DNA from 3 places in the Christensenella minuta genome. Region 2 is predicted to be linked to each of the others. Evidence: riboswitches for the same ligand, from Rfam matches in the RefSeq annotation. Region 2 holds a riboswitch; each other region holds the start of a gene.
What was found. Region 2 has a riboswitch for cobalamin ahead of B1H56_RS05140 (GLUG motif-containing protein). Riboswitches for the same ligand answer to the same signal wherever they lie in the genome.

Region 1 (2,266 bases), 330 kb from region 2:
AAACCCGAACTCCCCACAAAAAAGGCGCACACAAAGGCGGCAATGCCCCCTAAAATGAGCGCCAGTAAGATCATCTGGAATTTTGCAGGTTTTTTGGCCATCGGTATCCCCGTTACTTGTTCAGTATCTCGCTGATCTCGAGGACAGCCTCGCCGATACGCGGACCGGGACGCGTAAACACATCCGCGTCAATCGCGTATACATTGCCGTTCCTGACAGCGGTCAGGTCCTTATAGCCCGCTACCTCCGCAAGGGCCTCCGTGCTGCCCATGCTGCTGTCCAAAAGGATGATATCCGGGTCCGCCGCTGCAAGATCCTCCAGTGAATATTCGATCCACGGCGCGGCTTGGTCGGCTGTGATACACTTGCCGCCGGCAAGCTCGATCATGGTATTGATAAAGCTGCCGGGGCCGCTCGTCCAGTTACCCATGTCGCCATAGCTCATCGCATAATAAACCGTCTTTTCTTCGGACGGCTGATTGTCCTGTGCGCTTTTCACAGCCGCGTCGATATCCGCCGTAACCTGCTCAGCCACGTCCTCCATACCCACGATCTTGCCCACCAGTTCGATGGATTTAGGGATATCGTCAAAGGCCGTCGCCTCCACGACCACCACTGTGATGCCCATTTCACCTAATTTGTCGACCGCATCCTGCTGCAAACCCGTGCCCGCCAGCACGACATCCGGTTCCAATGCCGTTACTTTCTCCACATCCGGGCCGTTGAAGTCCCCGACGATCTCGATGCTCTGCGTAATCTCCGGGTAATTGGAATACGCATCGATGCCCACCAACTGCTTGGCCGCGCCCAGCGCGCACACGATCTCCGTGCCTGCTGGCGTCAGGGAAACGATCCTGTCTGCTTTTTCAACGGTTACCTCGTCTCCCGCCATATCCGTTACGCTGACGCCCGCCGCGGGCGCGGACCCGGAAGGCTGTGCCGCCAGCTCGGACGGGGAAACTGATGCTTCCTGTGCCGCCTCCGCGCTCACGGAAGCGGCCGGTTCACTCTGCGCACATCCCGCGAACACGGAAATACAGAGTATGACACAGGCAAATAATGCAATCCATTTTCTATTCATTTGAAAACTTCCTTTCATAGGCCGCCCCTGTAAACGGGGCGCCAATATTTTATTGAAAATAAAAAACACCCCTTCGGCATTCGCAAAAAAGGCGTTACGCACTTTTTTCTTCCCGCCGAAGAAAAAACGTTTCCAAACCGGCAGGTTTTCCGACTTGACCTCATCACGTCCTGCGCGCCTTCCCGGTTTTCACCAGTGGCATTTACGTGGTTTTCCACAAATTCCGGACAAATTTCCCGTCCGGCGCAGGCGCTCCGTCACACGGCAGCGGTGGGCTGTAGCGGCATACGCTTTCCCTATTATCCGGTTCCCCGGCACCAATTTGGTTCAATTACGGATATAAATATACCACAAGACGCCCCGTAACTCAATGAGCTTTTACCGCATCCGTCATTATTTCCAACTTTTTGCAGCCGCAGCCGCAGAATCTGTGCGTTTTCGCGCAAACAACTATTGCATAATTATTCATTTCAATGTATAATTATTAATGTCAATTGAAAATCCGGGGCGTTTTGCCGCGCTCCGTACAAAAAGGAGCTGTTTGGAACATGATTAATGTCAGTGTAATTGGCGCAACGGGCTATGTCGGGGCCGAGCTGCTGCGGCTGCTCAGCGCCCACCCCGGCGTACAGATCAATAAGGCCGTATCAAAGAGCTTTGCAGGAAAGAAGCTGCATGATATTTATGCAAACTTCCTGCCGGAAAGGGAGCTGGAGCTGCAGGAAAGCGGCGGTAAATTCGGCGCGGACGATTTTGTATTCCTATGCCTGCCCCACGGCCAATCCCTTGTGGCGGCGCCTCCTCTCTTGAAAAAGGGGCATAAGGTGATCGACCTTTCGGGTGATTTCCGTTATGACAACACGGATATTTATGAGAAATGGTACGGAATTTCACATTCCGCAAAAAAAGAAAACCGCGAAGCTGTTTACGGTCTCCCCGAATTTTTCGGAGCGGAGGTAAAGAAAGCGAATTTCACTTCTAATCCGGGGTGCTATACCACAACGAGTATCCTTGCGCTGGCGCCGCTCCTCAAGGAAGGACTGATCTGCGAAAAAGGGATCGTGATCGACGCGAAATCAGGTGTTACGGGGGCTGGCCGGAAGGAGAAGCTTGCTTTTTCCTATTGCGAGACTGCCGGCAATTTCAAAGCTTATTCCGTGCCCCTGCACAGGCATACTTCCGAAA
Region 2 (2,266 bases):
GCCGCCTTGCTCAAGCTCGAAAATGCACTCCTTGAGATCGAAATACCCCATAAACGAAAGCTCGGTCATGATACGGACAAGCTGTAGTTCCGAAAGCGCCATACCGCTTTTTTCGAGCAGGTAAAGCAGCAGCAATTTATTATGAGCCATGGTTTGTTTGGGTTTTACTTTCATAGGAACTGTCCCTCCGTCATTTATTATAACATATAGGGAAATCTTTCGGAAGGAACGCTTGAATTTTATATGAATTCATGTATAATAATAGAGGTGACAAAATAACGGGGTTGTAACTCAGTTGGTCAGAGTACCACGTTGACATCGTGGAAGTCGCTGGTTCGAGCCCAGTCAACCCCACCAAGCTGGTCATATCCGAACCTTTTATGGATAGAGTGTTTGGAGTGACAACTAGTTTAAAGGACAGGTGTTAAGCCTGTCCTTTTTGTGTAAGCGCATGTCTCGGCCAAACGCAGCGAAGAAAAAACGACTTGTATGTAGCAAGCTGCTTATAAAAAACGGCGGGTAAATTAGCGCAGCGGTTCAGCCCGATCCGCATGGGCCATGAGCCGGGGCAGCGTAGCCGCCGCCTTCCCGCTGCCGCCCTGCGTGAAATTCCGCCCGTTCAGCCTTTCCAAAGTTCTCTGAAAAAAATGATAAAAAGCAAAAATTTTACCTGTATAAATTGAAGACGATATGGTATGATAGATACAATTGAATACAGATTTTTGTGGCTCTGCGGCGTATTCGGTCCGCAGGGATGAACAAGGGAATCGGGTGAAAATCCCGGACGGAATCCGCCGCTGTAAGCGCCGAGTCCGATGCCTGTTGATGAAAATCAGTCACTGGGAAACTGGGAAGGCAGGGTGTCGAACGTAAAATCATAAGATTTTAAAAGCGTAAGTCAGAAGACCTACAAAAACGATAAAAGGGAAGATGACCGCCGGAGTGTGAGCGGAAAATTTTCTTGTACGCAGAAATACGGCTGCGGCGAAAAGCGATTCGCCGCAGCTTTTTTATTTGTTCTTGCGGACCTGTAGGGGAAACGGCGCTGGATTTGTGAGGAAGAAGGATGAGCCTTAAGAAGCGGCAGGCCGCATTGCCATGCGGCAGGGCTGGAATCACAAAAGGAGAAGAAGAATGAAAAGGAACAAGAGAATTCTGGCAGTATTTTTGGCTGTTGTAATGCTGTTCAGTATTACAGGGACTGCAATGGCGGAAGAGGTGCCGGCAACGGCGGAGGCGCCGGCTGCGGAAGGAACTCCACAGGAGACCCGGGCTCCTGAAGCGTCGGCATCTCCGGCGCCGCCGGCAAGCCCGGAGCTGGAGAAGGCGCCAGATCCCTCGGCGGCGGAATCGGTGCAGCCCGAAGTGTCGTCATCTGCTGCACCGGCGGCAGATATGGCGGTGATGGCGTTAGAGGAAGACGAAGGGCTCGGTGCGTTGTCGCTTGCGGCCGATGGAGAGTATACGCTGATTTCTTCGCCGGACGATTTACTTGCGGTGATGAAAGATCCTTCCTATTGGACTGCAAAGCTGAAAGTAACGGCGCCCATTGACATGAGCGGCATAACCACGGCACAGCCGATTGGCAGCGGCGCAACACCGTTTTCGGGGACCTTTGACGGAAACGGCCAGACAATCAGTAATCTGACGATTACTTCATCTACAGGATATACCGGCCTGTTTGGCCATATAACAGGCGCCGTGCAGGATGTGGTATTAAAAGGAGCGGAGATTACCGATACCAACGAGAGCTATACAAAGGGAATGGGGATTCTCGCGGGCTATAATAAGGGAACGGTTTCCGGATGCAAGGTAACGGACAGCAGTCTTTCCGTACGTTATTCCTATGCGGGAGGCGCCGTAGGGAATAACGAAGGAATAATAACAAATAGCTCGGTTACCGGGAGTACTGTAACATCGGAAAGCGCTGCAACCATGGGCTATACCGGCGGTTTTGCCGGATATAACAACAAGACGGTATCTCAGTGCTATGTTTCCGGCGGCACGGTACAGTTTACAGGGACGAATGGCCGCGGAACGGAGATCGGCGGCTTCGTAGGAAGAAATTCAAATTCAATTGACGAATGCTACACCACCGCAGCCGTGGAATCGACCAGCAATAAGGCGGGCGGATTTGCAGGAAATATAACAAACGGACAGATCGAAAACAGTTTTTCTGCCGGAGAGGTAACGGGTAGCAAATATATCGGAGGTTTTTCAGGCAATATTGATGGCGGAAAATTTGTATCCTGCTATACCATTTCTC
Region 3 (2,266 bases), 1.5 Mb from region 2:
ACGGATATCTGGTGCCGCGACGAGGGGCAGGCAGAGCGGAACGAACGGCGGCCGGCAGGGAGCGGAAGAACGGCGCATGAAGCGGCCGGCAGGGAGCGGCAGGGAACGCGTTGACCGGCTGTCTAAATAAAGGAGTGGAAAAAATGGGGAACCTAACGGCAATTTATTTCAGCCCCACCGGGGGAACGAAGCAGTATGTGTGCGCGGTCGCGCGGGGGATCGGCAGCTACGGCGAGCTGAATCTGACCGACCGGGAAACGAGGGCGCGGGAGTACACGTTTTCCGCGGACGATCTTGTGGTGGTCGGCGTGCCCGTTTACTATGGACGCGTCCCACAGCTGCCTGACGATCTGCTGCGCGGCCTGCACGGAGACGGTACGCCCGCCGTCTTTGCGGCGGTTTACGGCAACCGCGAATTTGACGACGCGCTTTTGGAGCTTTCCGGCCGGTGCGAAAAGCAGGGATTTCGCGGCGTAGCGGCGGCGGCCTTCGTCGCCCAGCATACGTTTTCCGCGAAGATCGCAGCGGGACGGCCGGATGCGGACGACCTGCTGATCGCCGAAGAGTTTGGGAGAAGCGCGAAAGCGTCGATGGCGGAAAAGGACGGGAAAGGGCTTTCCCTGCCGGGGAACCGGCCGTACCGTTCGTTCCAGGTTGCGCCGTTTATCCCCAAAGGAGATAAAAAATGCACGGCCTGCGGGGCGTGCGTACGCGTGTGCCCGGCGGGAGCGGTTGCGCCGGAAATGCCGCGGCAGACGGACGCGAAAAAGTGTATCCGCTGTCTTGCGTGTGTGCACGCCTGTCCCGTCCATGCGCGTAAAGTGGGCGGACCGGTCTATGGTATGGTGACGCGCAAGCTGGAAAAGGAACTGGCAAAAACGGAAAAAGAAGCGAGGCTGTTCCTGCCCTGAGAAAGAATTCATAAATTTTTATGAAAGAAAAGCGCTCTGTGGAGCGCTTTTGTAATTGCAGAGAAAAATCGGGGATAGATTTGTATTGACTTTATATCGCCCGGGCAATACAATATATACGTATCTTAAAAATATTTAAACACAGCATCTTGTGTTTCGGGCAAGGGAAGTCGGGTGGAAATCCCGCGCGGTCCCGCCGCTGTAAAAGCCGAGCAATGCACGATATGCCACTGGAGGAAGCTCCGGGAAGGCGTGCGGCGCGCCTGAGGCTTGAGCCAGAATATCTGCCCGAAGCGTCAGCGCCACGGAGCATGGCATCAAAAGGCCCGGTCTTTTCCATCGGTATCGGTAGCATAAGGCCTGCACTTCGGCGCGTACAAATACGCGCCCGCTTTTTTTGCGCGGCAATGGATGCGGCACCTGTCAAACCAACTTTTATTCCGGAGAAGGAGAACCAGCTATGATTACGCAGATCAGAAAGAGAAACGGAAGCACGGAAAATTTCCAGAAGGAAAAAATCACATGGGCCATTTTTAATGCCGTTACCGCCGTAGGCGGGGACGATTTTGATACGGCGCAAAAGCTCTCGAACGAGGTGGTGGACCTTGCGAACCTGCGCCTGAAAACGGAGATCGCGGACGTGGAGGAGGTTCAGGACCTTGTAGAAAAGGTTCTCATCGAACGCGGACACGCGAAGACCGCGAAGGCCTATATCCTCTATCGTGAAAAACGCCGCGCGGCACGGGAGAGTAACGCCCTCATCGGCGCGACGATCGATATGTTCTCCGATTATCTCGACGATAAGGACTGGCAGATCAAAGAGAACGCCAACACGCAGAAATCTATCAACGGTATGAACAACTATGTGCGGGAAACGTTCACCAAGCAATACTGGCTGCACGAGGTATATCCGCAGGAGGTGCGCGAGGCGCACACGGGCGGCGCGTTCCACATCCACGACCTTGGGTTCTTCGGCCCGTACTGCGCGGGCTGGGATTTAAAGCAGCTTCTCTCGGACGGCTTCGGCGGCGTGCCCGGCAAGGTGGAGTCCTCCCCGGCCAATCACCTGCGCTCCTTTTTGGGGCAGGTGGTAAATTCCACGTTCACCACGCAGGGCGAGACCGCTGGCGCGCAGGCCTGGTCGTCGATCGATACCTATTGCGCGCCCTTTATCCGCTATGACAACATGACCAAAAAAGAGGTCAAGCAGGCATTGCAGGAATTTATCTTTAATATCAACGTCCCAACGCGCGTGGGCTTCCAGTGTCCGTTTTCAAACCTCACCTTCGATATCGTCGTTCCGCGCACCTTAAAGGACGAAGCCGTGATCGTGGGCGGCAAGGTGCGCCGCGAGA

Region 1: it holds a riboswitch for cobalamin, as region 2 does, so the genes downstream of both, B1H56_RS06665 (ABC transporter substrate-binding protein) here and B1H56_RS05140 (GLUG motif-containing protein) in region 2, are expected to answer to the same signal.
Region 3: it holds a riboswitch for cobalamin, as region 2 does, so the genes downstream of both, B1H56_RS12055 (ribonucleoside triphosphate reductase) here and B1H56_RS05140 (GLUG motif-containing protein) in region 2, are expected to answer to the same signal.

The regions. Positions count from the first base shown of each region.
Region 1 covers NZ_CP029256.1:1,400,372-1,402,637, forward strand. The annotation lists gene B1H56_RS06660 (FecCD family ABC transporter permease) at 1-101, opposite strand, end outside; gene B1H56_RS06665 (ABC transporter substrate-binding protein) at 113-1,081, opposite strand; cobalamin riboswitch at 1,204-1,418, opposite strand; gene argC (N-acetyl-gamma-glutamyl-phosphate reductase) at 1,630-2,266, shown strand, end outside.
Region 2 covers NZ_CP029256.1:1,066,502-1,068,767, reverse strand. The annotation lists gene B1H56_RS05150 (DUF4364 family protein) at 1-174, opposite strand, end outside; tRNA gene B1H56_RS05145 (tRNA-Val) at 281-357, shown strand; cobalamin riboswitch at 707-929, shown strand; gene B1H56_RS05140 (GLUG motif-containing protein) at 1,135-2,266, shown strand, end outside.
Region 3 covers NZ_CP029256.1:2,524,873-2,527,138, forward strand. The annotation lists gene B1H56_RS12045 (TetR/AcrR family transcriptional regulator) at 1-114, shown strand, start outside; gene B1H56_RS12050 (4Fe-4S binding protein) at 144-911, shown strand; cobalamin riboswitch at 1,053-1,217, shown strand; gene B1H56_RS12055 (ribonucleoside triphosphate reductase) at 1,372-2,266, shown strand, end outside.